DNA from 4 places in the Levilactobacillus yiduensis genome. Region 4 is predicted to be linked to each of the others. Evidence: predicted binding sites of a transcription regulator. Region 4 holds the regulator's gene; each other region holds the start of a gene.
What was found. The regulator NrdR, encoded in region 4, represses ribonucleotide reductase genes. The targets are predictions, from matches to a motif close to ACACNATATATNGTGT.

Region 1 (7,183 bases), on a different contig from region 4:
TCAACCTGTATCACCTCTTCTCGGCGGTCCAGGCGATTCGTTCGGGTCAGATCGACGCTTCGATCAACGCCCGGGGACTGGACGGTGAAGCTTACCGGGGACACGTGTTCTGGGATGAAATGTTTGATTTGCCCGTCTTCGCGCTCCACGACCCGAAGCTGACCCGGCAGCTTTTGCTTTATCGCTACCGGCGTTTGCCCGCAGCCAAGAAGAACGCCCAAGCGGCTGGCTATGCCGGGGCCATGTTCCCGTGGCAATCCGGTGAACACGGCGATGAACAGTCACAGGTCACCCACCTGAATCCGTTGACCAACACCTGGGACCCCGACTACTCGTCCCTCCAACGCCACGTTTCCTTGGCCATTGCCTACAACGTCATCCTGTATACCCGCATCACCGGCGATACCGATTTCATGGCAAAGTACGGTTTGGAAATGCTACAGGAGATCGGCCAATTCTGGCTCAGCAAGACCACATTGAACAACGCCACTCACCGTTACACGATTGACAAGGTCATGGGCCCGGACGAGTTCCACGAGAATTATCCCAACGCTGATACGACGGGCCTGGCCAACAATGCTTACACCAATCTGATGGTCACCTGGCTGTTCAACCAGCTCAAGCAGATTCGGCAAACGTTGCCGCCTAAAACCTTGCAGGCAGTCGATCACAAGACACAGGTGACTGACGATACGCTTAAGCAATTTGCCGCTGTCAGTCATCACCTCAAGCTCGACATCAGTCCAGACGGCATCATCGGCCAATTCGAGGGCTACTTCAAGCTGCCGCAACTGGACTTCACCAAGTATCGGCAAAAGTATGGGGACATTTCGCGGATGGACCGCATCCTAAAGGCGGAAGGCAAAACGCCCGACGCCTACCAAGTGGCTAAACAAGCCGACGCGCTCATGGCCTTTTACAATCTGGATGCGTCCCAGGTCTTGGGGCTACTCAAACAGTTGGGCTATGACCTGCCCCGCCGCGCTTTACTGCAAAATCTGCAGTACTACCTGGACCGCACGACCCATGGCTCCACGCTGTCACGCATCGTTTATGCCGCGCTGACCGCCATGGCTGGCAACATGGACCAATCCTGGAAGCTCTTCTCCCAGGCGTTGTTCTCTGACTACTACGATATCCAGGGTGGTACCACAGCCGAAGGCATTCACCTGGGCGTCATGGGCGCCGTCACCTTGATGTCGACGCGTTACTACGCCGGAGTCGACGCCTTGGCAGAACAGTTGACGGTCAATCCGCATTTGCCACAAGCCTGGGATGCCGTTAAATTCAGCCACCTGCTACGCGGGACGCGCTACACCTTTGCCATCGATCACCATCGTGTGACCGTCACGGCAGACCACACCGCAACACTTAAAATTGGGCAACAAACTGTTTCACTAAAACCTAACGTTCCACAAACTATCACTTATTAAGGAGTGCTTTACATGACTAAGTTTGCTGATATTAAAGGATTTGTTTTTGACCTCGACGGTGTCATCACCGACACCTCCATTTTGCACGGGACCGCTTGGCACCAACTCGCCGATTCTTTGGGCGTAGCTTGGAGCGACGAACTGGCCAACGGCTTGAAGGGCATTAGCCGGATGGACTCGTTGGAAATGATCCTCAAGGCTGGCGGCAAGGAAAACGACTACACCCCAGCCGAAAAGGAACAACTGGCCACCCAAAAAAACACGAACTACGTGGCCGAAGTCGATAAGATGACGCCCGCTAACATTTTACCTGGTATGAAGGCCTTCTTGGATGACCTGCGTGCCAAGGGGTATCAATTGTCACTGGCGTCCGCCTCCAAGAACGCGCCACGGGTTCTGGGCAAATTACAGCTGGCCGACTACTTTCCCAAGATCGTTGACCCCGCTAGCCTGACCCACGGCAAGCCGGATCCAGAAATCTACACCAAGGGCGCGGAACTCTTGAACCTCCCTGCTGACCAATGCATTGGGGTCGAGGATGCCGCCGCTGGTGTCGCCGCTATCAATGCCGCTGGCGAAGTCTCCCTGGGCATTGGTGACGCCACAGAATTGGGCGCCGCTGACATGGTCTTCGCGGACACAGCAGAAGTCACGTTGGCCAACATCGCTAAGAAACTGGGTTAAATCTGTTTGAGCACGTGGCTTCCGATACTGGAGGCGGCGTGCTCTTTTGGTTTCGATTGACGGTTGACTAATATTCTAACCACTTAGATTTGCGAAACCAGAATGCCTCCGTCAGCCAACAGTTCCGCCTGCTCTGGGGAACACCTCCAGACTGAGGAGCGGTCTTCCGGTTCGCTTGAAAGCCTGGCAAAAACCACCAGTCTCTCAAGTCGTCCCGCCCAGTAACCTGGCCAGAAACGCCAGCTAACTGGGACGACACAGCTGGCTGCACTGCTGGTTGACTCCGGCGGGATGGTGTTTCTCGGTAACTGTATGTTAACCTCCAAGCCAGTGAAAAAAGTAGCTAACACTAGGAGTTAAATTAGTTGTCCATTGGTAATCACCTTGTAGCCGGAGTTCGTCAAATATGGGTTCAGCCGTGGGAGTTACCTTAGCAGCGCTATTTGCTGGTTAGGTAACTGGCGTCTTTGAGACGCGACCTTCGGCTCAAAGACGAGGTGTCGAAACCGGACTTTGGCTCGACCCGTCCGCCCACCGCGTTCCGACCCATATTTGGCGGACGGTAGGCGGCCAGTGCGCACCACGTAACTGCACACAACTAGTTTTATCGCGCTGAATGATATTAATTCTAGTCGACCTTCATTCTTCAATCCGCAATCTTTGGCCCCTATACACTTACTAACGAAATCCAGCCGCCGTTTGTCACCCCCGACCCCCTTTCTTTAGTATTCCTTAACGATTTCGTCCCATAAAAAAACCACCAACCGATTAAACCGGTGGTGGCTTCAACGTGCTTATTTAACTGGCGTGCGGATGTCCTTTAAGGCATCGTCGATTTGGGCCAGTACCAATTCTGTGTTGCCGGGAACATCCAGGTCGTACTTTTGCAAGTCGATCTTGATCTTAGGGCTCACGTCATAGTCTGCGAACCAGCCTTGGTAGGCTGTCCACATCTTCTTGTAGTATGATTCCAATTCAGGATTATCATCGAATTGTTCGTAGTCACGGCCCCGCTTCTTGATCCGGTGGAGGATCGTGTCGAAGTCAGCGTCAGCGTAAACCAACAAATCGGGGGCCTTCTTTGGCAATTCATTCAGTTCATTCATCATGTTGTCCAGCAGGTTGAGGTAAACTTCCAGCTCAGTGTCCGTAATGTTGCCTTCTGCGTTGTTTTCCCGCGTGAAGAGCGCGTCTTCATAGATTGAACGGTCCAGGACATTGTTGTCGTCCGCAAGGGCCCGTTTGATCATGCTAAACCGCTTGTTCAGGAAGTAAATTTGTAGCAAGAACCCATATTGCTTTGGGTCCCGGTAGTAAAGTGGTAACACTGGGTTATCACCAACCGGTTCAAAAAATGCTTGAGTTTCCAAGTGTGACGCAATCTTTCCAGTAAGGGTCGTTTTACCGACACCGATCATTCCAGCTGTAATTATCACCATGATAGCCCCTCTTTAATTAAAAATACAAGATATAGTGTAACATAAAAATGGCAACTACTACATTTGCTTGGCAAAAAAAATTTCCGCCATTTCGTCAACTTTGGTTCTTGCTGTATAATAGAACCGCAACACGTCAACATTTAGGAGGTTAAATATGTATCAAGCAATCGTCTTTTTTGATTTGGATAGCACCTTGTTTGACGACCACAAGAACGTCTTGCCAGCCAGCATCGCTGCCATTCACGAAATGCAACAACATCATATTTTACCAGTTATTGCGACAGGAAGAAACATTTTTGAGATTCAATATGTTTTAGACGCCACTGGCATTGATTCTGTCGTCGGTGCCAACGGAAGTTACGTGCAGTTTGAAGGCAAACGCCTCACCGCTTCCATCATTGATCAGCCAACGTTAGCGGCCATCACGGCCTTCGCCAACGCTCACCATGATCCACTGGCCTACTACAATCGTGCAGGCTTCCGGCTCAGTCAGGCCAACGCCGACACGACCGAAAACTTTCAGCTGTTGCGGCTGAACCCCGTGGTCGATCCTGATTGGTACCAACATCAAGAGATTAACTTCATCAACGTCTTCAACCGCGATAAAGATCAATTATACCACGATCAATTTGCTGGCCAATTAGACCTGGTCCGCAACAACCCACGCTGCTTAGACACCATGGTCCACGGCGTCAGCAAGCAGTCCGGCATTCAAGCTCTACTGGATAAGGCTGGTCTTCAAGGCGTGAAAACGTACGCGTTTGGCGACGGCTACAATGACCTGCAAATGTTTGATGAGGTCGACGTACCGATTTCTATGGGCAACGGGGTGCCGGAAGCCAAGGCTAAAGCCGCTTACGTCACCACTTCTAATACGACTGACGGCATCGTCCACGGGCTCCGTCACTTTGGTTTGATTCAGTAGTCCTGACGATTTTTGTGTGGACTGGCCGCCTTACCGTTCGCCGAATATGGGCCGGAACGCTGTGGGCGGACGGTAAGGCGGCCAGTACGGACTACATGACGTTCAAAGACTAATTTTATCCCTGTAAACCCTGGTGTCACCATAAGTTTAGCTACTTTTAAACTTGCAACCTTTAGCAGAACACTTGCAGCCGGCTCGCCGAATTTTAGACAGCACCTGTTATCAGATTTGCGTCGACCGTTTAAATTTACTAAACAACTCTCAGACAAAACAAAAAATGGTGATTGCGACAGCGGACATCCCCCGTCACAATCACCATTTTCATTGCGTCAATTTTTACCGGTCATTCGTTTCAGATGGCAGCAGGATAATCTGACTGTCACCATCGTCGTAAGCCAACACCGTTTCTGGCAGCTCTGGCGTGTAGCCAAAGTCCGTGTCGAATCCCGCCCGCAACGTCATTTGCTTGTCATCCGACTGGACGTATTCAAAGGTCGTATTGCCTTGGTGGTTGTGTAGCTTAAACGTCAACAGATTATCTAATGGAAACAACCCTTGGAGGTCGTGATCAATAATCTGCCAGATTGCGTCAATCATATTATCCGGCAAGGCCGCAACCGTGCCATAACTTGCGTACCGTGCGTGATTACTTTCAAACATCTTATCGCCTCCACTTTTGGTTGTTTAGCATTATTATACCGTAACTTAACTTAAAACGGGACTAATTACCCCTGGTGCCCCGCAACCTGTTCTGTATCCTTGCGATCAAAAAAGTTCACTAAGAATGAGATGACAATCAGCAGTGCCCCGCCAATGAAGATGACGTGGAGCCCTTGATATAGGATACCATGTAGGGTCGGTAACAAGTGCGCCGGCAATTCTTTAGCCGTCTGCGGGTTAATTAACTTATTCATCATTGCCATGCTGGTGCCGGGATGACTGGCAACGCCCCGGGCCATTTCCAGGTTCATGATAATCCCAAAGATGGAGACCATGATAGTTTGCCCCAGCGTCCGCGACAACGTGTTAAATGAGGTAGCGACCCCCACTTCGTCCACGGCCACCTTGCTTTGAACGGTCACGGTCGTGGTAGTGATGGTGATCCCAAAACCGGTCCCACAGATGGCAGCGATAATGAAGAAGCACCAGAACGGCGTGCTAGCCGGAATCACAGCCATCGTGACGGCCCCGACTAAGACCAGCGCCAACGCCAAATTCACGATACTGTAAGGTGAGCGGTTCAACAGGAGCTTCCCCGCAATAAACGACCCCACGATCCACATCAACGAGCTTGGCGTGATGGCAAACCCAGCTTGTGACGCCATTAAGCCTAAGAGGCCCTGTGTCCAAGTGGGTAAATAAACTTCAAAGCCCATGATGAAGCCACTTAACAATGCGGCAATCAGGTTTTGAATCACAAAGGTGCGGTTACTGAAGAGCGACATCGGAATCAACGGGTCGGCCGTTCGTTTTTCTTGACGAATAAACAGCCCAAAGGCCACGATGGCCACGGCAAATCCGGCCACGACCCACAAGACGTTGATCTGACCTTCCCCTAGCAGCTGGAACGTCAGCATCATTGCCAACAACCCCACTGATAACCAGAAGCAACCAAACCAATCCATGGTGAAAGCCTTACGCTCGGTTGACTCATTTAAGAAGAACCAAATCAGGGCGATGGTAATGATCCCAATAGGAATGTTAATAAAGAAGATCCAATGCCAACTCAATTGGTCGACGATGAACCCACCCAGTAACGGTGCGACCACCGCCGCAATTCCCCAGGCAGAGCCATTGAGACCCATGACCCGGGCCCGTTGCTCAACGGGATAGATGTCGGCTAAGATCGTAAAGGACACGGGCATGATGGCGCCGGCCCCAATTCCTTGCAGGGCCCGCCAAGCGATCAGCGTTTCCATGCTATGCGACATGCCGGACAGCGTGGACCCCAACACGAAGATGAACAGGCCCACCAAGAAGACTGATTTCCGACCAACGGTGTCCGCCAACTTCCCGTAGATGGGGGTCGCTAGCGCACTGGTCAGTAAGAAAATAGAGAAGACCCAGTTCATGAGGGCCACCCCGTGCAGATCACCGACAATGGTCGGCATGGCCGTCGAGACGATGGTCCCCTCAACGGCTGACATAAACGTGGCAACAAAGACAGCAATAGTGACCAAACCAACGTTAGTTTGTTTCTTAGACATAATTTCCTCCTCACGTTGGCCCCACCACACAACGAATCTACGTAGCCAATTGCTGCTACTGCCCAATTTCTGTTTTTCAGTAATAAACCAATTATCACGGCTAACCGTCAAAAAAACAAGTCGTTAGCTTAAATTTTTTCTTTGAACCTCTGATTGCGCCAGTAAATTTCAGCTAAATCGTCGTGCACCTTGGCACTACAAAACGACTTGGTTCGAGCTGACCACCTGCCGTTCACCAAATATGGGGCGGAACGCGGTGGCCGGCGGCAGTTGGGTTTCACTAGTTTTAGTGATTAGCACGCAGGATTAATGGGTTAATCAACCTTCTGCCGATAAGCAAAAGGCCGAAACGATTGCTCGCCCCGACCTCCCATGTGTTCGTTTAATTATTTCACAGCTGCTTTTAAGGCGTCGACCTTATCCAGATGTTCCCAAGGTAAGTCGATGTCGGTCCGGCCAAAGTGACCGTATGCGGCGGTCTGCTTGTAAATTGGC
Region 2 (7,183 bases), on a different contig from region 4:
CGTCTTCCGTCAGCCCTACTGGTACGTTGTCATTCGGAATGTTTGGCAAATGAGCGGCCGCATCATGGACCTGTGCCTTTAACGTATCCAATTGGGCGTCGATGTCCTTGATCTCACCACTGACTTGACGCATCTCGGTGATCTTGTCATTGGCGTCTTGCTTGTTACGCTTCAATTGAGAAATTTCATCAGAAACCGTGTTACGTTGGGCCTTCATGGTCTCACTCTTCACGATCAATTCCCGACGCTTGGCATCTAAGGCCAACAAACTGTCGATATCAGCGGGATCAACACCCCGTGTGGCTAATTTTTCCTTGATAAAGTCTGGTTCTTGGCGAATCAATTTTAAATCTAACATCTTGTTTGCTCCTCTCTTTTTTCACGGATGATACAAAAAAGGCCTCCGTCACATGGGACGAAGACCTTCGCGGTACCACCCAAGTTCGTAACCAGTCGCCCAGTTACACCCTTGAACATGATAACGGTTTGCACCGTGCGGCATTACCCGCCCACTATTTCTCGTGCTGGAAGATTCGACGTGGCGGTTTGCAGCTTTCCCCGCTTCTCTGGCCGTCTACTAAATAGGCACAACGTGTTTTTGATTAGTCTCATCATACCGCATTTCTTGGCAGATAACAATTACTAACTTTTTTCTTTAACAACTGACAATGGTCCCATCCGCCTGCCGTTGCGCGAAAGTTGTGCCGGAACGCTGTGGGCGGACGGGGCGAGCCAAAATGCGGTCTCGCCCCTCGCTTTAAGCCGTAAATCACGTCTTAAAGACGCCAGTTCCCTAACCGGCACAACCCGCCACTAAGGGAACTCCCACGGCTGAGCACAACTTTCGCTTCACTCTCGGCTACGGTGGTGATTGCCACTAACACGGACTAACGTGGACCATAACCGTCCATTGCTAGCTGGCGATTGGTGGACTATCTTGCCGGAGGAGGTCAGGGATGGCGCCAGCTGTGTCGACGGTGTTGGCTGAGGTCTTTTCTCAGCCTACAGCGTGGGACGACTTTGGAGACTGGCGGTTCTGAGCCAGGCTTCAAAGCGAGCCGGAAGCCCGCTTCTGGGCTGCAGGCGTTCCCCATAGTAGGCAGAATCCCTGGCAGCCGCAGGCATGGGCGACCACTAGTGCAACAGCAGGCAGCCAGATCAATCCATAGTGCCCCAACACGCGTGCTTACCGCGTGCTTACAATGAAGCGATTTTTTCGTCGATGAGTTGTAGCACTTGTTGACGTGCAGCTGGGTCTTCCACGAAGTCTAGCTTGTCGCCGTCGATTTGCATCTTTGGTGACTTGTCGTAAGCGTTGTACCAATCCACGTAGCGTTGGTCCAGTTCTTGGTAGTACTTGTACAGGCTTGGATCATGGTCGATCTGTTCGTATGACCGGCCCCGCTTCTTGATGCGTTCCAACATCGTTTCAAACGAAATGTTGATGTGGATCAACAAGTCAGGGTTCTTCTTGTGCGTGGCGTCTGGTAATTCTTGCATCATGTTGGCCAGTAAGGAATCGTAAATGTCGACTTCCGTGCTGGTTGCGCGGCCCAGGTCGGCGTTTAGGTGAAAGAGCAAGGAGTCTTCAAAGATCGAACGATCCAAGACACTTTCATCATCGGCGTTGGCAGCTTTGATGCTGTCGAGCCGTTTGTTCAAGAAGTAAATTTGTAACAAGAAAGCATACTTCTGCGGGTTCTGGTAGAACAGTGGCAAGATTTTGTTGTCATCCACTGATTCGTAAAATGCTGGTTTGTTCAAGTGGTCGGCTAATAACGAGGTCAAACTCGTTTTGCCGGCGCCAATAGTTCCCGATAATACAAGCATGCGATCTTCTCCTTTAAATAACGACGGGGCCGTGACGACAGCCACAGCGTTTCCCTATCTCTAACTAAAACGGGTACAGCAGGCGTCCTGCCCACTGACCCACTCTCAAAAATTCAACACCACATATTGTACCAACCTCCCGGATAAAAGACAATATGTCGTGGCCATTTTCTCGATTTCACTGGAACCAAAACGACGCCTAAGCTGGCAACCACCAGCTTAGACGCCGCGATATTTTTATTTAAAAATTACGTGTGCCCACACTTAATTTCTGTTAATCGTTTGGTGTTGTTTCCTTCAGCGTCCCATCACGGTGAACTGGGGAAACATCGACTTCGCTCAATGGAATCAGCTTCGTGTGCTTCTTGATCTTGTACCCGATGTAGAGAATCAAGACTAATGGCACACTGATGTAAGTGACCAAGACTTGTTCCCAGTTACCGGAGAAGAAGGATTGTGGGTCTTGCCCAACAATCACAGCCACACACAGGAACAGTGCCAAGATTGGCCCAACTGGGAACCACTTTGCATGATAACTCAGTTCAGATAACTTGTGTCCTTGCTTGATAAATGCCCGACGGAACCGGTAATGCGATAAGGCAATCCCGAACCAAGCAATGAAGCCGGTTAACCCACTAGCAGCAACCAACCACATGTAAATTTCTGGACCGGCAATACTACTGATGAAGGTCAAGGCAGCGACAATCGTCGTCGCGAACAAGGCAGGATAAGGAATCCCGTTCTTCCCAGTCCGTTCGAACAAGCTTGGTGCGTAACCTTCCTTGGATAAGGAGTACAGCATCCGCGTGGAAGCGTACATCCCTGAGTTAGCAGCGGAAATAACTGACGTTAAGATAACGGCGTTCATGACACTAGCGGCAGCGGCCAAGCCGGCACGCTGGAAGACCAACGTGAAGGGACTGATGGCAATGTCACTAGCAGATGACCCTAACAGGTCCTTGCTGGTGTAAGGCAAGACAGCGGCGATAACAAAGATAGCTAAAATGTAGAATAAAATGATTCGCCAGAAAACAGAATTGATTGCCTTGGGAACACTGTGTGCAGGATCTTCGGATTCACCAGCGGTAATCCCGACCAGTTCAGTTCCTTGGAACGAGAACCCGGCAACTACGAAGACACTCAAGATAGCTGGGAAGCCACCCACGAATGGCGCCTTCTTGTAGGTGAAGTTCTCTAAGCCAGTGGCGTGACCACCCATGATTCCAACGATCGTCATTAAGCCGACAGCCAGGAAGACGAAGATGGTAACAACCTTGATCAAGGACATCCAAAATTCGGTTTCCCCGAATGCTTGGACAGCCAAGGCGTTGATCAGAAAGACAATGCCCAACGCAACGGCACTCCAGATCCAACTTGGCACCCCGGGTAACCAGAACTTCATGACTAAGGCAGCCGTAGAAATGTCGACGGCCACGGTAATGGCCCAGTTGAACCAGTAGTTCCAGCCCATCGCAAACCCTAAGGCTGGGTCAACATACTTAGCTGAATACGCTGCGAACGAACCGGAAATCGGCATGTTCGTGGCCATTTCACCCAAACTGGTCATCAGGAAGTACACCATCAAACCCATGGCAACGTAGGCTGCTAACGCCCCACCAGGACCGGCAGTTGAGATAGCCGACCCACTGGCAACGAATAACCCAGTCCCGATACAGCCGCCCAACGCGATCATTGACACGTGACGCGTCTTGAGTCCCCGCTTGACCTGATCTGAGGCCGCGCTGGTTGTTGCATTTGTCATATTCTGTTCCATAAATGTTTCCTCCTTCTTGATTAGAAGGACTTCCTCGAAACGACCCAGTCCAATAAAAAAATCTCCTTCGCCAGAAAAGCCCGCGAAAGAGATTGGAAGTTTCATTATTCCAAGTCAATATCGTTGAAAGCGCCCCGCAACCCATATTTGGCTGCGACAGTCCCTGATCTGTTGAACCAGGACCCAACCACCACGCTATGTCCTCACGTGTTGATTTCGGCGACCGCCCCTTTAACTTTCCTTCAGCGATGTGACCCATCTCCGGAAAGCGACTCTTGTTGGTCGCGCCTCTTCTATTCGATACTTCGTAGTATACCCATCACCAACTTACATTGCAAGCTCAAATTTTGAAAAATGCACCTTAATTTTTTCTAGCCGGTAAATCTAAGCGAAATAATCGTTCAGGCGTAGGTGCTTTATCGCCAATCTGTGGGCCCACAAAATGCTGTAAGACCGCGGTAAATCCAAGCTTCTCGAGCACCCGCTGGGACTGGTGGTTGGTCACAAAGCAGGTAGCCCAGATTGTCTGCGATTGTTGCTTTGCTTGTTGAACTAACTGTAAGCTGCCGTCGATGGCCTCGGGCATGATGCCCTGCCCCCAGTCCTGGGGATCGAGGAAATAACCCAGGTCGTATTCCGTGGCACTCGGCATCCCCTCTGCCGTGAGGTGTTGGTAAAACAAGATGGTCCCCATGAAGCGCTGGGTGCTCTTATCCTCGATACTAAAGGCAAACGGGCTTTGGCGGTCAGCCGCTAGCCACCGTTTGACCTGTTCAGTGGAGACGTCCGCCGGAGACCCGTTAGCCGCAGCCACTACCGGCAAGGTCAACAAACGCTGGTACCCTGGCAAGTCACTTTCTGTCAAGGGACGGACCCGCACCCGTGACGTTTCAATAATCCGATTCATTCTGCGTTTCCTCTTTTCCCGTTCGCATGCCAAATGCGTTATACTTTAATCATAAAGTGGTGGGTCACCCCGACCGTTGATGCGTCGCGGCCACACTGGGGTGACGCCCTTTGTTTGGAAACCCTGACCATCTGGCCAAGTCGTTTCCCGTTAAATCCTATCATGACTTATTTCAGGAGGTTTCGCAATTGAAAACAATCACTTTGCCACTGGCACCAAACTCGCCAGCTTACTTACAAGCCTATCTTCGCCAACCTGAAGAAGATACCGGAACTTACCCCGCCATCATCATCGTCCCGGGCGGCGCCTACACCCACATCCCCGAACAACAGGCGGAAGACCTTGCCTTAGCCTGGTCCGCTCGCGGCTATCAGGCCTTCTTCCTGCGCTACACCTTTGCCGGTGAGAAATCCCCACTGTTACCGACGCCGGTCGTGGAACTGGCCAAGAGTGTCGCGCTGTTGCGGCGTAACGCCAACGCTTGGCTGATCGACACCGACCATATCTTTGTGGCAGGCTTCTCTGTCGGCGGCCACATCACCGCGTTGTTCAATGACCTGTGGCATGACGACGCCTTCAATAAATTGGCCGGCACAACACCGTACGAGATCAAGCCACGCGCCGTCATTCTCAGTTACCCGGTCATCACGCCCGCTGCCGGCTATCCCACTGATGCCGAGACACTGGCTAAATGGACGGATGACCCCGACCAAATTGCGGCCGACAAGCGCGTCACGCCGCGCAACGTGGCCACGTTCATTTGGGTCACCGCCGAAGATCCCCTGGTTCCCGTGCAAAATGCGCTGGCGTACGCTCAGGCCTCGATTGCCAATCACGTGGATACCGAGCTCCACGTCTTCCACCAAGGCCCTCACGGCTTAGCACTAGCCAACCAGGTCACCGCCTGGAAGCCGGGCGCTAACCTGCCTCACGTGGCCCACTGGATGGACCTCGCCGAAGAATGGTTACATGAACTGGACTAGTTGGTGAGGACTGGCCGCCTACCGTCCGCCAAATATGGGCTGGAACGCGGTGGGCGGACCGGACCGAGCCTGAGGAGCGGTCTCGGCCTCGCTTTGAGCCGAAGACCGCGTCTCAAAATGGCCTCATAGCCGAAACGTGTGCCAACAGGCAACTGGTTCCGCTTAACACTGCTAAGCAAATAATCCAGGAGCAGGATTATCCGCCTAGCACCGTTAATGCTCGCCAGTTAACCGCCTATTGTCACACTCTTTTGCAACGGCTGAACCCATATTTGGCGAACTCTCGGCTACAGCAGTACTTGCCAACAATCATCGGCTTACCCCTCGGTAACAGTTAACTTGTCAACTAACACCAGCCAATGCAGTTTTACTGATAGACGTCAACTTGCCGGAGGCAGCTAGGGTGGAGCTAGCTGTGTCGGCCCAGTTAGCTGGCGTTTCTTGCCAGGTTACTGGGCGGGACGACTTGAGAGACTGGTGAACTTTGCCAGGCTTTCAAGCGAGCCGGAAGACCGCTCCTCAGGCTGAAGGTGTTCCCCATAGCAAGCGGAGCCCTGGCTGACGTAGGAGCCCAGTTTCACCAATGCCTAGCGGGTAGAACGCTGTCGTCTGCCAAACAACGCGGTGCTTCTACCTTCAATCTTTTATCGACAACCAGTAAATTTTAAAACCGCAATCCCTTCTCGCCTTGAGAGGGGATTTTTGTTTGCCCTGGCCAGTTCTGCGGGCAAATAAAAAGACAACCACCCAACCAGATGATTGCCTCACGTCTTAAATTTCTGAGCGCTTCAGCAGCGGCCATTTCTGCATGACCGGCGCTAAGCGAATGTAGAGTCCTTCTGCGAACTGTAACCAAAGGTAAGCTAATAAGGCTGCGCCGATGGTATCCGTTGGGAAGTGGGCGTTTAAGTATACCCGCGAGATCATGACGAGTCCCAGCCAGATGATCAACAGGATACGGACCAACCATGCCCGCCAAGCCGTCACAATCATCGGGACCAAGATGACCCAGATCATGGCAATGATCAAGAACGTCCCGAAGACGTGGCCACTGGGAAAACTATAGCCATCATCAATTGCTAAGTGGGTCGAGGGCCGGGCCCGCTTGACCAGTTCCTTCACCAGACTGGCAATGACATCCCCGCCAGCCAAGGTCGCCAGACACCAGAGCGCGGGAATCTTGAACTTGAATCCCCACAGTAGGAAGGCCAAGATCAACACCCAAATAATGTCTAACTTCGGCTCGGCCAGGCTAGTCACACCCCGGTACAACAACGTCTTCCATTCCGGCTGATTCTTTTGAATCACATCCACGATGGACGAGTCCAGAAATTCCACGTAGGCGTTCTGCGCTTTTATGTAAATGGCCACGACCAAAAACAAGGCCGTTGCCAAGGTAAATTTCCACGGCCGGTCACGGTCACGATTAAATAACATCATAGTTAACTATTCCTTTCGTCATACCCGATTCTGGGAAAACCCCTAGCAATGAGTATACCACCCCGTTGCCAAATTTCTAGCGTTCCTGCCAGTATTAACACTTTTATAAACGCTTGTGATGCCGCCAAAACCGGCGTTGAATCCGGTTGACCAATTCTGACAACAGAAAGCCAAAGGCAATCGCTCCAGAAATCATGACCACCTGTAAGAGGAACACGAAGGCCGTGGAGTTTTGGCCCAGTGCAAAGT
Region 3 (7,183 bases), on a different contig from region 4:
TAAAGCGGCCTTCTACGCGGACCTGGCTAAGGTGGCACCGACACGGGCGATTTTTGCGACGAGCGCCGCGACGATGGTGCCCAGCCAATTCGCCACGGTCACGGGACGGCCGACCCAATTTTTGGCCATCCACTTCATGACGCACATCTGGGAAAATGAGCTGGTCGAGGTCATGGGGCATGCCGGGACGGATGCCGCGGTCGTGCAGCACGTTTGCCACTTCATTCGCCAGATTGGCCTGGTGCCGATCACGGTCAAAAAAAAACATCCGGGCTACGTCCTATCGGCCATGCTCTGGCCATTCGTGACGACGGCGCTGACGCTGTGGGCGCACGACATTGCGGACCCTCAGGCCATTGACCGTGCCTGGATGATGGCGACCGGCGCGTCCATGGGCCCATTTGGCATCCTCGATGAGATTGGCCTGCGACAGGTGTATCACACGTTGCTGGCCACGAGTCGTGAACCGGGGAAGGGCTACCTGGTGGACGTGGCCCATAAGCTCAAGCACGAGCTATTGGACCAGCAGAAGTTTGGCCAGGAAAGCCAACAGGGGTTCTACAGCTATCCCATGCCCGCTTTTACTTCAGCCGAGTTTCTCACGGCGAGGTGACGGCTCGCGTTAAGTTGAATCATGCGCCGATGCCAGCCGATTTCAAGCAAACGGTCGGTATAAATTAAACTGGGGGATTATCATAAGTGACTTATCCAGTTAATTACAAATAAATTAATAATCAAGCCAAAAAAGGATTTGGGCAGACACACCCAAATCCTTTTCGATTGCACATTGACTTGTCGTCATCGTGCGAAGATCGCCACGACGGTTATTTATTAGGGTCGTCCGGATCAGCGGGCTCACCGATGTTGTAGTCGTCGCTGCTCATGGCTTCCACGTTCCCCAACAGGTAGCCGTTACCGACCTGCGAGAAGAAGTCATGGTTCGCCGTGGAGGTGGAAATACCGTTCATGACCACGGGGTCGACGTCTTCGGCCGTATCGGGGAAGAGGGGATCTTGCCCCAGGTTCATTAAAGCCTTGTTGGCGTTGTAGCGGATAAACGTCAATACCTTATCTGACCAGCCAATTTGGTCGTACAACGTGTGGGTGTACTTTTCTTCGTTGTCGTAGAGTTGATACAAGAAGTCATACATCCAGTCTTTCATCTGTTGTTGCTCGTTGTCGGTGAGTTCCTTCATGCCCAACTGGAACTTGTAGCCGATGTAGGTGCCGTGGACAGACTCGTCACGCAAGATCAGCTTGATGATTTCCGCCACGTTGTTGAGCTTGTTGTGCCCCAGGTAGTACAGCGGTGTGAAGAAGCCGGAGTAGAACAGGAAGGTTTCCAGAAAGACACTGGAGATCTTCTTCTTCAGGGGATGCTCGTCGTCATGGTAGAGGTCGTAGATGCGCTTGGTCTTGTTTTGCAGAAATTCCTCAGAGTCGCTCCATTGGAAAATTTCGTCGATCTCATCCGGTGTGTTCAGCGTGGAGAAAATCGTGGAGTAACTCTTGGCGTGAACGGATTCCATGAATTGGATGTTGTTGAGCACCGCCGTTTCGTGGGGCGTCCGTACATCACGCCGCAACGCTGCCATGCCGTCTTGTGACTGGAGTGTATCCAGCAAAGTCAATCCGCCGAAGACGTGACCCACGACCCATTGATGGTCGGTATCCAGCGTCCGCCAGTCATCCAAGTCGTTGGAGACGGGGATTCGGGTGTCCAGCCAAAATTGCTCGGTGAGCTTTTCCCACGTCGCCTTATCGATTTCATCTGAGACTTGGTTCCAATTAATTGCGTTATAATTTTCAGTTCTTGCCAATGACAACCACTCCTTTTTCGTTTCCTGACACGGACATGCTAAATGACACAGCTTTCACACTGGTTGGCGCCGACTTCGTTGTTGTCGTCGGTGAAGGTCCGGACGTAATACAACGACTTGATACCCTTGCGATAAGCGTAGTTGCGCAAAATGCTGAGGTCACGGGTCGTCATCTTATCCGTCCGTCCGTTCTTCCATTCGTATAGGCCGGCGGGAATCGTCGAGCGCATGAACAGCGTCAGGCTCATCCCTTGATCCACGTGCTTTTGCGCAGCGGCATACACGTCGATGACCCGGCGCATGTCGGTGTCGTAAGCGGACTTGTAGTAAGGCATGGTGTCGTTGTCCAGGTAAGGTGCTGGGTAGTAGATCTTCCCAATCGTCTTTTCTTGGCGTTCTTCGATCCGGTTGATGATCGGGTGTAAGCTGGCCGTCGTGTCGTTGATGTAAGAGATCGAACCGTTGGGTGCCACGGCCATCCGGTTTTGGTGGTACAAGCCATCGCGCATGACGTCGGCTTTCAAGGCAACCCAGTCTTCGGGAGCCGGTAGCCAAATGTTGGCAAAGAGGTCTTGAACCTTTTCGCTGCTAGGCCGCCAGTCGGTCTCGGTGTACCGGTCGAAATAAGTGCCGGATGCGTAGGTGCTCTTCTCAAAGTTGTGGAAGGTTTCGTGGCGTTCCTTGGCGATTTGATTGGAAGCCTTGAGCGTCCAGTAGTTCAGCAACATGAAGTAGACACTGGTGAAGGCGATGCTGTCCTTGGAGCCGTACATCATGTGGTTCTTGGCAAAGTAACTGTGCAGACCCATGGCGCCCAATCCAATCGTGTGAGCCAGTCGGTTTCCTTTTTGGATCGAAGGGACCACATCGATATCGGAGTGGTCCGTGACAAAGGTCAGGGCGCGAACCATGGTTTCGACGGAGTGGCCGAAATCAGGTGCTGCCATCAGGTTCACGATGTTTGTGGAGCCGAGGTTACAAGAGATGTCGGTGCCTTTTTGAATGTATTCTTGTTGGTTGTTGACGGTCGATGGCGTTTGAACCTGCATGATTTCAGAGCACAAATTACTCATCACGATACGCCCGTCGATCGGGTTCTCGCGGTTGGCCGTGTCGATGTTGACGATGTACGGATAACCGGATTCTTGTTGGAGCTTGCCGATGTCCGTTTCCAGGTCGCGGGCATTTAGCTTCTTCTTGCGAATATCCGGGTTAGCGACCATGTTGTCGTATTCCTGGGTGATGTCCACGTAGGAGAACGGCTTACCGTAGATGCGTTCGACGTCGTAGGGGCTAAATAAGTACATGTCCGCGTCGGCTGCACACAGCTCGTAAAACTTGTCGGGAACCGTGACCCCGAGCGACAGCGTCTTCAGCCGAATCTTTTCGTCGGCGTTTTCCTTCTTGGCACTCAAAAAGGCCACGATGTCGGGATGGAACACGCTGAGGTAGACCACACCGGCGCCTTGCCGTTGGCCTAATTGGTTGGAGTACGAAAAGCTGTCTTCCAGTAATTTCATGACGGGCACGACGCCAGAAGCAGCGCCCTCAATGTGCTTGATGGGATCACCGGCCCCCCGCAGGTTAGACAGGCTGATACCGACCCCACCACCGATACGGGATAATTGCAGCGCGGAGTTGATGGTCCGGCCAATGGTGTTCATGTCATCGGTCGATTGGATCAGAAAACACGAGACCAGTTCACCACGCCGCGAACGCCCGGCATTCAAGAAGCTAGGTGTTGCAGGTTGGTAACGCTGATGAATGATCTCATCGGCCAGGTCGTGGGCCAACTGTTGGTCGCCATCCGCAAAGTCCAGCGCGTTCATCGCCACGCGGTCAATGAAGTTTTCTAGGTAGTAGTCGTTGTCGTCGGTCTTCAAGGCGTATTGGGCGTAGAATTTGTACGCGGCCATGAAGGATTTAAAATGAAAATTTTGGGCGCGCAGGTAGTCGTAGAGGTCTTCGATGAAGCTCATCGGGTAGGCGTCGATGATATGCTTTTCGACGTAGTTGTGCGCAATCAAGAAGTCAAAGCGTTCCTGTAAGGACGCAAATTTTTTGGTGTTAGGAATCACATTTTCCTTGAGGAAAGCCTGTAAAGCTTCCTGGTCCTTGTTCAACGGAATCTGACCGTTCACGGGGATGTTAATTTCATTGTTCAAATCATAATACGTGACATCGGTTAGGTCTTTCAAACTCATACTAGTCAACTCTTTCTAGGTTAGAATGCGCAAGTATCAAAATAAAAATGGCGCCACCGTGCAAAACACGACATCGCCAAAAACAACTCTGGGCCAACTCAAAAAGAGGCTAACCCGCGATTTGCGTTAATTGGTCCGGCCGGAAACCATAAAAGGCTGGGTGACCGGATGCTTCAACAACGGGAACGGCTTGGAAACCCTTCTCCTTGAGGTATGTCACATATTCAGGATTCTGGTTAATATTACGTTCTTCAAATTCCACGTTGTGTTCGCTCAGAAAACGCTTTGTCATCTTACACTGCATACAATTGTTCTTGGAATAAACAGTTACTTTCATTGTTGCCACTTCCTCATCAATTTCAATATCAATGAGTACAGTTTACACCAGTCAGAGAAAATTACAATCAAAAAAGACACCATATTTGGTAGTTGAAGCATACAATAACTACCAAATATGGTGTCTCAGCGAATAAACTTTTTTTATTGGCCACCGGTGGGTATCTACGGTAAAATAAGAGATAAAGGTGGCGGAGAAATTGACTAATCACTATTATACACAAAATCCAGACGTTTTACACGAGGAACATCATTGGCCGTTTACCCTCTTAGGCAACGAATTGTTGTTTACCACCGACAACGGTGTTTTTTCCAAAAACAGGGTGGACTATGGTTCCCGGGCATTGCTCAATGCATTTAATGCGGACAAGACCCCAGCTGGCCCTTGGTTGGACCTGGGTACCGGGTACGGGCCAATCGGCTTGGCACTGGCTAAGAAATGGCCTGAACGGCAGGTCACGATGGTTGATGTTAACGAGTTGGCACTGAGTCTAGCCCGGCAAAATGCGGTGGCAAACCAGATCGACAATGTCGACATCAAGACATCGGACGTCTATGCCAACGTCACGGAGCGTTACGCGGCTATCGTAACGAATCCGCCGGTACGGGCTGGTAAGCAAGTTGTCACAGCCATGTTGACGGGGGCGAAAGATCATTTGCTTCCTGGCGGCACGTTGACAGTTGTCTTGCAGAAGAAGCAAGGGGCACCGTCGGCGGAAAAGACCATGCAAGCAACGTTTGGGAACTGTACCAACATTAAAAAGGATAAGGGCTATTATATTTTGGAGAGTACGCTTGCCTAACGAACCAGAAAGGAAGGGGTCTGGATGCGAGATCAGCATTATACGGGGCGGCAACGCCACTATATGGAAGAAGCCCTCTTCGAAGCAGACCAGGCGGCCCTGATTGGCGAGGTTCCAATCGGTGCGGTCATCGTCCACGACAATCAAATCGTGGGCCGGGGCCACAACCTGCGGGAACACGGCAACGACGCCACGATGCACGCGGAGGTCCGGGCCATTGAAGAGGCCTGTGGCACCCTGAAAAGCTGGCGGTTGGAAGATTGCCAGCTGTACGTGACGATCGAACCGTGCCTCATGTGTAGTGGGGCCATCATCAACTCACGGATTCCTGAGGTTTTCTACGGCGCGCGCGACCCCAAGGCCGGTGCGGTCGATAGCCTGTACGAAACCCTCACTGACAGCCGGTTGAATCACACGGTCACGGTGCACGAGGGCTTGTTGGCCAAGGACGCGGGTGAGCGCATGGTCCGGTTCTTCCGGGCGGCTCGGGTCCGGCAAAAGGCCCGTAAAAAAGCGCGTCGGGCAGCGGCCCAGGCCGAAAATGAGAAGACGCTAGACAACCAGAAAAAAGCATGATACACTAGTACTTGCCGTTAAGGCCTTGAAGCAAGGGTGGGCTTACGAATCGTGTCAGGTCCGGAAGGAAGCAGCACTAAGTTTGTTTCGCTTTGTGCTTCAAGTTTATGAGATATCAACAACTCCTAGTCGATTGACTGGGAGTTTTTTTATGAGAGTGGGACAGAAGGCGATTAGCTGGCGAGCATTAAGACTGATAAGCGAATAATCCTGGGCTTGGATTGTTTGCTTATCAGTTTTAAGCGGAACCAGCTGCCTTTTGACCCAGGTTTCAGCAATATAAGCTCAGAGATACCAAAGAGTTTGGGCGTTTTGTCCCAAACTTTTTTTATGGCATGCGACTAAGCGTGTGGTAAGGCTAGGTGTTTGCAGCGACACAATCCGAGCTGGCCGCCTGCCGTTCGCCAAATATGGGTCGGAACGTTGTGGGCGCCGGGGCGAGCCGAAGAGCGGTCTCGCCCCTCAACTTGAAGCCGGTAACCCACGTCTCCAAGTTGCCAGTTCCCTAACCAGCCCAACCCGCTGCTAAGGGAACTCCCACGACTGAACCCATATTTGGCGAACTCTCGGCTACAGGGTGACTCTAATCGACAATAGATTTAGCCTTCAGTTCCAGCTGGTTCTAGCATCGAATTTGGACAAACGTACAATCACTGAACAGGTACTTGTTAATTGGAATCGGCCAGTAGACCGCCCCCTGGTCTGAAAGAGGGTTCCATCGTGCTGATGATATATTTACAGATGTGCTATGTAACTGATTAATATGTAGGTGAACGATGGTATACGACAATGATTATGGCAGCATTTAATCAGTCACTGTGTGTCATTCATGATTTTGACCATTTACTATAGAAGAAAGCATCAAACGAACAATTCAGTCATGACACGGCTGGGTTAACGCAATCTCAACTGTGGGCACACTATCATTGCCGGAGGCTGCCAGGGGTGTAGCCAGCTGTGTCGACGGTGTTGGCTGGGGGTTTTTCTCAGCCTACAGCGTGGGGCGACTTGAGAGATTGGCGATTTTTGCCAGGCTTTTAAGCGAACCGGAAGCCCGCTCTTTGGCTGGAGGTGTCCCCCAGAGCAGGCGGAACCCCTGGCAGTCGCAGGCAACGGGTTTGACAAATCCTAGTGAACGGACGATATGAGTTGGCTGATGGATTTCCGTCACGTGTCAGCCGGAGTGGAGCGAAACTAGGCTCAGCCGGGGAATTTGTCAGCGGTCTTTGCTGGCAAATTGGTGACTTTGAGACAGCGACCTACTGGCTCAAAGCAAGCGCCGAGACCGATTTTTGGCTCGGGGCGTCCTTCCCCAGCGTTCCAGCCTAGCTTTCGCGCAACGTAAGGCGGCCAGGCTAACCAATGTTGCTAGTCAACTGGATTAATTTTGCGTAAATCTACTAGTCAATCCGTGACAGCGACCACTGAAAAAGGCTATAATGTT
Region 4 (7,183 bases):
GCCGCCGAGCGCGTCAAGACGTCTTCGGCCAGGTCGTCACGATGTTCCTGATAAAAGGCCGTTACCATGGGGTCATCGTACACTTTGGCCATCAACTGGCGGTAATTGTCGTTCAAATGCCGTTGATTCATCAACTGTTGCATGGTCTTACTTAAATCTTCCATCGGTTAATCCTCCTTCCCGTGATTGCTGTGTTCTTGTAGCTTGGCAATCCGCGCCTGCAATTGTTGTTGCTGCTTATCAGATAGCTTAGCTTGCGTGGCCGCCGGTTTGGCAGTCGGCTTCTTAGCCCAGTCTGGCAGTGTCTCTTTCACGGTCGTTTGTCGGTTCCGTGAACGACGAGACGGTTGCGGCGCCTGCTGACGTTCACGGATTTTCTTAATGGCCAGCTGCGGCGTGGTGACCTTGCTTTTGCTCCAGTCGTTGGCAATCGTATCCATCAGATTTTTATTCAACGTCGGCCGATCTTCATCGACTAGCAGATGGTAAATCATCAGGTTCAAGACCGAATTGGGAAATAACTGGCGACTGACCAGGTCCCGCACGATGCGCTGTTCACCGTCCGTCAAGAAGCCCCCACTCTTTTTCTTGATACCTTGTAAAAAGAGTGCTGGTGCCGACTTGCTGGCAACGGTAATCAGCGCTTGTTCGGCGGCGTTCAAGTCAGTATCCGCAGTCGCAGGTGCCGTAGCCGTTGGCGTTTCTACCGGCTGACTGCGGTGCTGCTGCGAAAAGTGTTGAGCAATCACCCGTTTAAACTGTTCTGGGTCGAATTGATTGGTCGCCAAATCAGTTGCTTCACCAACGTAGCGGGCCATGGTCACCTCGTCAAGGTTATAGGTAGCGTGCTCCGTCAGCAATAGTTGCCGGTAGCTACGCAACGCCTTGGTGTCGATAAAGGAGTGCTCCAAGATCTCGCCGAGGAGCTTGAAATCAAAATCCTCTTGGGTCGTGGGCGTTAGCGCCGGGGCGGCGTTCTCACTTGGCAGTTCCTCGCGTGTCGCCGTAATGGCAGCCGGTAAGCGTTGTAGCTCCTGGCCGTCCACGTGAAACACGTCGAGAAAATTCTTGGTGATGTTCTGTTCTCCCGGCGTCTCGTGGGGCGTCACGGTATTGACGGCCACCAGAGTCCGGTAAGCCTCCTCACCGACCACGCCCAGTAGCTGCACGCTGAGCAAGTCGTCGCGAAAGAAGGCAACTGGCGTCAACGGGGCTTGCAGCTCATAAACAAAGCTGGTCAACTCCGCTTCCGTCTTGACCTTCGTCGTCAACAGGCCCGTGGCCTCCAAGCGTAAGCGGGCCTCGTAGAAATGGGCCAAGTCCATCCCCAGCAGGCCTAACAGGGTGGCGTGACGCTGATACTCCCCGCGATTTGGGAGCCAAAAAAGGGCCGAGTAAAGCCCCGCGGCACTCGGTCCCACAATCGGCTGGTAAAGCTGGGTCAACGTCTGCCAACTCTGATCGGTCAAGCGGTCCGCTAATCGCACCAAAAAGCCAGTTCGTGGTTTTAATTGGTGCCAGGAATTCTCCATGCTTTACTTCGCCTCACTTTGTCCCTGATCTGGTGAATCCTTTTTAGCTTTTTCTTTGTCTTTCGCCAGCATGTCCTTCAACTCGTTGAAGAAGACACCGGTATCTTTGAATTGACGATAAACGCTGGCAAACCGGATGTAGGCGATCTCGTCGACGTCGACCAAGCGGTTCATCACGTATTCCCCAATCAGCTGACTGGAGATTTCATTGACGCCCAGCGCCCGAATCTTATTTTCAACTTCATCAACGATATTGGTCATGACATCCATGCCCACTGGGCGTTTTTCAGCGGAACGGATAATCCCACGCAGGATTTTCTCCCGGTTGAACTCTTCTCTCGTCCCGTTCTTCTTAATCACTAGCAGCGGCGTAACTTCAACCCGCTCAAACGTCGTGAACCGAAAACCACAGTTCTCGCACTCACGACGGCGGCGAATCACGCGCCCGTCGTCGGTGGGTCGACTATCAACGACCCGCGATCCATTATGATGACAGTGTGGACACTGCATTATTGTTCACCTCGTTTTAAATGGTTACTGTTGCCAAAGTTATTGGCGTCAAGCCATTTTACCACTTGTTGGCGCGTTTGGGCAATCGTTCCCCCGTTATCAATGACGACCGTCGCCTGGGCAATCTTTTTGGCCAGTGGCCACTGCCGGTCCATTCTGGCCTGTGCATCCGCCGCAGAAAGCCCGTCGCGCGCCATTAAGCGTTGCTTTTGGGTTGCCACGTCGGTTGCTACGACCATGACGTGATCGACCAAATGAATCAGATACCCGACTTCAAAAAAAGTTGGTGCGTCGATCATGACGACTGGTACCTGCTTTGCTTTTGCCGCCGCTAGTTCCCGCCGAATCTCGGCTTGAATCAGCGGCGCCGTGATGGCTTCTAACTTTTTCAACTCAGCCGGTTGGGTGAAGACCCACTGGCCCAATTTTTTGCGGTCCAAACCGTCGTCAGTCACGAAGTCAGCGCCAAACACCTGGGCAATCTGCTGTAGCCCTGCTGTCTTTGGTGCCACGACTTGACGGGCAATCACGTCAGCGTCAATGACGGGAATTCCCGCCGCGCGTAACCAGGCGCTCACAGTCGATTTGCCCGTCGCAATGCCGCCGGTCAATCCCCAAGTCTCAGTCATCTTGCAAGGCCTCCAATGCATCTAATGGCACCGGCTGACACCGCGGACAGTAGTGCGTCCCGCGCTGGGCAACCTTGATCTTAACGATCTCCGTGCCGCACCGCTCACAGGGTTCACCTTCACGGCCATAGACGTGCAGGTGATTTTGGAACTGCCCGGCTTCACCAAAGGCCGTCGAAAACGAATGCACCGTGGTCCCGTGTCCCTGAATCGCCAAACCAATTTCGGTGATGATGCTCTGCCGTAACGTCTCCAGTTGCGCGTCAGTCAATTCATCGACCGGCGTTAACGGATTGATCTTTGACAGCCACAGCACCTCATCGGCATAAATGTTGCCCAGTCCGGCAATTTTTGATTGGTCCAACAAGAAGGGTTTGACCACCTTGTGGGACTTGCGGAAAATCTGTTGCATGTACGCCAGCGTCAGAGTATCTGCCGTGGGTTCCGGCCCCAGCTTTCCCAGCGATGGCAAGACCGTGCCCTCTGTCCCGGTGGGAACCAGTCGCATTCGCCCAAACTTACGGGTGTCCGTGTAGCGTAGATCCCGGCCATCGGTCAGGTGAAAGACCACGTGGGTGTGCTTGGTAATGGGACTGCCCGTGGGTTGGACGTCGTATTTGCCTTCCATTCGCAGGTGAGAGACCATGGTCAGCTCGCCACTGAATCGAAATAACAGATACTTGCCCCGCCGGTCGATCCGTTCAATCTGCCGGCCAATCAAGTCCGCCGTGAAGACCTCAGCCTCCGGCGTAACCATTTTACGGTAGTAGACGTCGACATGGTCGATCGTGGCGCCCTGCACCAGGCGGGTCAACCCCCGGCGAACCGTTTCAACTTCAGGTAATTCTGGCATCGCTTATCGTCTCCTTGCCGCTATTTCGCATCGTACCAGGTTGGCCCGTAATGGCTTTCCACCTTCAACGGAATCTCCAACTTGACGGCTGAGTCCATCACACTTGGGACCAGCTTGGCCAACGTTTCGATCTCCTCAGCCGGGGCTTCGAAGATCAATTCATCATGGACCTGCAGTAACATCGTTGCCTGAAGATCCTTGACCGCGTCTTCCATCTGAATCATGGCAATCTTAATAATATCCGCGGCACTCCCTTGAATCGGCGTGTTCATGGCCGTCCGTTCGGCAAATGACCGCTGGTTGAAGTTACGCGAGTTGATGTCCGGCAAATACCGCCGCCGGTGCGCAATCGTTTCCACGAAGCCTTGTTCCTTGGCCTGTTGGACCATCCGATCCATGTAGGCCTTGACGCCAGGATACTCTTCAAAGTAAGTGTCGATGAAGGCCTTGGCCTGCTTACGGGTGATGCCAATGTTTTGCGACAACCCAAAGTCACTGATGCCGTAGACGATTCCGAAGTTGACGGCCTTGGCCTGGCGCCGAATGTTGGGCGTGACCTCTTCGTCCGGCCCCATCTTAAAGATGCGTCGGGCTGTGGCCGCGTGAATATCTTCGCCCTCACGGAAGGCCTCTTGCATGTTCGCGTCATGACTCATGTGGGCCAGGACCCGCAATTCGATTTGTGAGTAGTCAGACGAGAAGATTTGCCAACCCGGATGCCGCGGCACAAAAGCCTTACGAATGGCCCGGCCCTCTTCGTTACGCACCGGGATATTTTGCAAGTTCGGGTCGACCGATGACAACCGCCCAGTCTGCGTCAACGTCTGGAGGTAGCGGGTGTGGACCTTGTGATCATCGGGATGGATGACCTTCAGTAAGCCCTCCACGTAAGTCGACTGGATCTTAGCAATCTTACGGTATTTCAAGATATTTTCGGCAATGGGAGCTTCCGCCGCGAGCTTTTCTAAGACACCAACCGCCGTGGAATAGCCCGTCTTGGTCTTCTTGATGACCGGCAAGCCCATTTTTTCAAATAAAATGTGGCCCAGCTGTTTGGGTGAGCCAATGTTAAATTCCTCGCCAGCCTCGTTGTAAATGGTCTGTTCAATTTCGGCCAGTTGCTCGGTAAATTTACTTCCCATGGCTTCGAGTTCGCTGGCTTCTACGGTAATCCCCGCAATTTCCATCCGCGCCAGAACGAACGCCATTGGCAATTCAATATCGCGGTAGAGCTGGGTCTGCTCATTATCGGCCAGCTCCTTGAATAATTGTGGCCGGAGTTGCTCGATGGCCCGAGCTTTCCGTGCCAAATGGGAGAAGAAATCCACGTCGTCGGCCGGAATCGCTTCCTTGGCCCCTTTGCCATAGACGTCTTCGTCCGTTGCCACCTGGTGATAACCGTGTTCCATGGCCACGCGCCCCAGGTCATTACTGTTGTCATACGTGTTCAACAGGTACGACACGATCAACAGGTCGCAGTCAACGCCCGCTAACGTGACGCCTAAGCGATTCAACGCCACGTAGGTCCGCTTGGCGTCAAAGACCTGTTTGGCCACGTCAGCCGACTCTAACAGGTCCTTCAAGGGCGCCTGCTGTAAGAGGCTGGTATCGCGACTAACCCACCAGTGATCCTCATGGCCGATCACAAAGCCATCAAAGTCGGCCAGATGATAGTTGTCACCCAGCATTTCCAAGTAAAATTCACAGCCGTCCGTAAAGGCCGGGAGCGTTTGGAGGTTATCTGCCTTCAAGACCGTGAAGTCCACGTCCTTAAGGCCTGGCGTGGCCGTTGGGGCTTCCCCATCAACGCTCATTTTGCTCAAGAATTGATTAAAGTTCATCCGTTGGTAGAATTCCACCAGCTTCTCTTGGTCATCCCCCTGATAGACCAAGTCGTTGACCTGCTTCGTCACCGGCGCATCGCGTAAAATCGTTGCGAGCTTCTTGGACAGTAAGGCCTCGTCATGGTCAGCCACCAGGTGTTCCTTGAGCTTCTTGGCGGTAATTTCATCAATGTGGTCGTACAGGTTTTCAATGCTCCCGTACTTGCCGATCAAATCCACGGCCCGCTTGGGACCCACGCCCGTGACACCGGGATAGTTATCCGAGTTATCTCCTTGGAGCCCCTTGATATCAATGATCTGTTCGGGCGTGACACCCATCTTTTCTTTGACGTAGGCCGGTGTGTAATGCTCAATATCCGTGACCCCACGCTTGGAAATGGAAACAGTCGTGTGGTCGTCAGCCAGCTGCGTTAAGTCCCGGTCCCCGGTCACGATGGTCGTGGTAAACCCGTTTTTCTCGGCCTGCTTGGCCAAGGTCCCGATAATATCGTCGGCTTCATAGTCGGGCAGCTCATAGGTCTGAATCCCGCGAGCCGCTAAAAGTTCTTTGACATAGGGAAATTGTTCCGACAACTCGGGTGCGGTCTTGGCCCGGCCACCCTTGTAGTCGTCATACATCTTAGTCCGAAACGTGGTTTTCCCCGCATCAAAGGCGACCAAGGCGTGCGTGGGCTTCACCTTGTCCAACATGATCTCTAGCATCGTGTTGAAGCCGTAAATGGCGTTCGTATGCAGCCCTTCGCTGTTGGTAAACTTACCCAACGCCGTGTACAGCGCGAAGAAGGCCTTAAACGTGACACTGTTTCCGTCAATCAATAATAATCGTTTTTCCGCCATGTTACGCTCCTTTCGAGCTACGGTCTGCCGCGCTCGAGTATTCTACGTCTATTTTACCAAAAAAACAGGTAAACCCGAAAAGAAATCTCTGAAAACCATTGGAACACTTGCGCCTCGGTCATATCGTTCCTGTCAGTGCCGACGTTAGCTAGGTATCTCGCCGGCTACTGGGGCTTCCGATGCGCTTGGAAATCTGGCAAGCCCATCAGTCTCTCTCAAGTCGTCTCACAGTGTCAGCTGAGACAGCTGGCTAACTCCGACAAGTTCCGGAAGTTAGTTGACAAGTTAACGGCTACCAAGGGTTAAGCCGATTGCCAGCTTCCCTGTTGACACAAAAAGCCCGGGCACTTGAGTCCCAGGCTTTCCTTGCGAAACCGTTAGTCGTTGTTGCCACCAAAGATTCCGAAAATTTGTAAGAGTTGTAAGAATAAGTTGACGAAGTCCAGGTACAGTTGCAATGCCCCGTTGACGGCTAACCCAGTCGTGGAGACCTGGTCACCGTATTGCAGGTACATCTTCTGCATCCGTTGCGTATCCCAGGCCGTCAGTGCCGCAAAGATAATGACTGCGGCGAAGGATAACACTAGTGAAGCCAATGGCATCCGCAAGAACATGTTGATGACCATGGCCACGAGCAGACCAATCAAGGCCCCCGTTGCTTGGGTCCCCAGCTTGGTCAAGTCCTTCTTAGTGAAGGCCCCGATACCAGCCATCGTCACGAAGACGGCAGCACTAGAAACAAAGGCAGCGGCCATCGTATTCACCGAGAAGACCATGGCGTAAGTCGAGATGACCCCACCAGTAATCACCGCGTAAACAAACAACCCGACTAAAGCGACGGTTGGCCGTTTCATCGATTGTCCGCTAATGACGAACGGTAAAATAAACCAGACGATAATGGGTAACCAAAGACCGGCACCGTGTAGGCCCTGGGCTTGACTTGCCATGGGAATCATCAGGTACGCCGTCACTGCAGAG

Region 1: a site for NrdR is predicted at 3,579-3,594, ahead of NGM66_RS13315 (deoxynucleoside kinase). Genes of this name have one in related genera too.
Region 2: a site for NrdR is predicted at 1,947-1,962, ahead of NGM66_RS10295 (deoxynucleoside kinase). Genes of this name have one in related genera too.
Region 3: a site for NrdR is predicted at 4,470-4,485, ahead of nrdH (glutaredoxin-like protein NrdH). Genes of this name have one in related genera too.

The regions. Positions count from the first base shown of each region.
Region 1 covers NZ_JAMXAZ010000035.1:8,632-15,814, reverse strand. The annotation lists gene NGM66_RS13325 (glycoside hydrolase family 65 protein) at 1-1,433, shown strand, start outside; gene pgmB (beta-phosphoglucomutase) at 1,446-2,117, shown strand; gene NGM66_RS13315 (deoxynucleoside kinase) at 2,912-3,556, opposite strand; gene NGM66_RS13310 (Cof-type HAD-IIB family hydrolase) at 3,711-4,481, shown strand; gene NGM66_RS13305 (DUF960 domain-containing protein) at 4,818-5,141, opposite strand; gene NGM66_RS13300 (DHA2 family efflux MFS transporter permease subunit) at 5,207-6,688, opposite strand; gene metK (methionine adenosyltransferase) at 7,075-7,183, opposite strand, start outside.
Region 2 covers NZ_JAMXAZ010000018.1:50,156-57,338, forward strand. The annotation lists gene serS (serine--tRNA ligase) at 1-358, opposite strand, end outside; gene NGM66_RS10295 (deoxynucleoside kinase) at 1,198-1,830, opposite strand; gene NGM66_RS10300 (amino acid permease) at 2,105-3,604, opposite strand; lysine riboswitch at 3,724-3,905, opposite strand; gene NGM66_RS10305 (GNAT family N-acetyltransferase) at 3,966-4,511, opposite strand; gene NGM66_RS10310 (lp_1002 family arylesterase) at 4,700-5,494, shown strand; gene NGM66_RS10315 (phosphatase PAP2 family protein) at 6,266-6,934, opposite strand; gene NGM66_RS10320 (threonine/serine exporter family protein) at 7,038-7,183, opposite strand, start outside.
Region 3 covers NZ_JAMXAZ010000003.1:140,855-148,037, reverse strand. The annotation lists gene NGM66_RS03080 (3-hydroxyacyl-CoA dehydrogenase) at 1-613, shown strand, start outside; gene nrdF (class 1b ribonucleoside-diphosphate reductase subunit beta) at 825-1,820, opposite strand; gene nrdE (class 1b ribonucleoside-diphosphate reductase subunit alpha) at 1,859-4,024, opposite strand; gene nrdH (glutaredoxin-like protein NrdH) at 4,134-4,361, opposite strand; gene NGM66_RS03060 (class I SAM-dependent methyltransferase) at 4,561-5,163, shown strand; gene tadA (tRNA adenosine(34) deaminase TadA) at 5,188-5,739, shown strand; RNA gene ffs (signal recognition particle sRNA small type) at 5,762-5,848, shown strand.
Region 4 covers NZ_JAMXAZ010000007.1:104,544-111,726, forward strand. The annotation lists gene dnaI (primosomal protein DnaI) at 1-164, opposite strand, end outside; gene NGM66_RS05990 (replication initiation and membrane attachment family protein) at 168-1,532, opposite strand; gene nrdR (transcriptional regulator NrdR) at 1,536-2,042, opposite strand; gene coaE (dephospho-CoA kinase) at 2,042-2,671, opposite strand; gene mutM (DNA-formamidopyrimidine glycosylase) at 2,664-3,524, opposite strand; gene polA (DNA polymerase I) at 3,545-6,205, opposite strand; gene NGM66_RS06015 (Bax inhibitor-1/YccA family protein) at 6,583-7,183, opposite strand, start outside.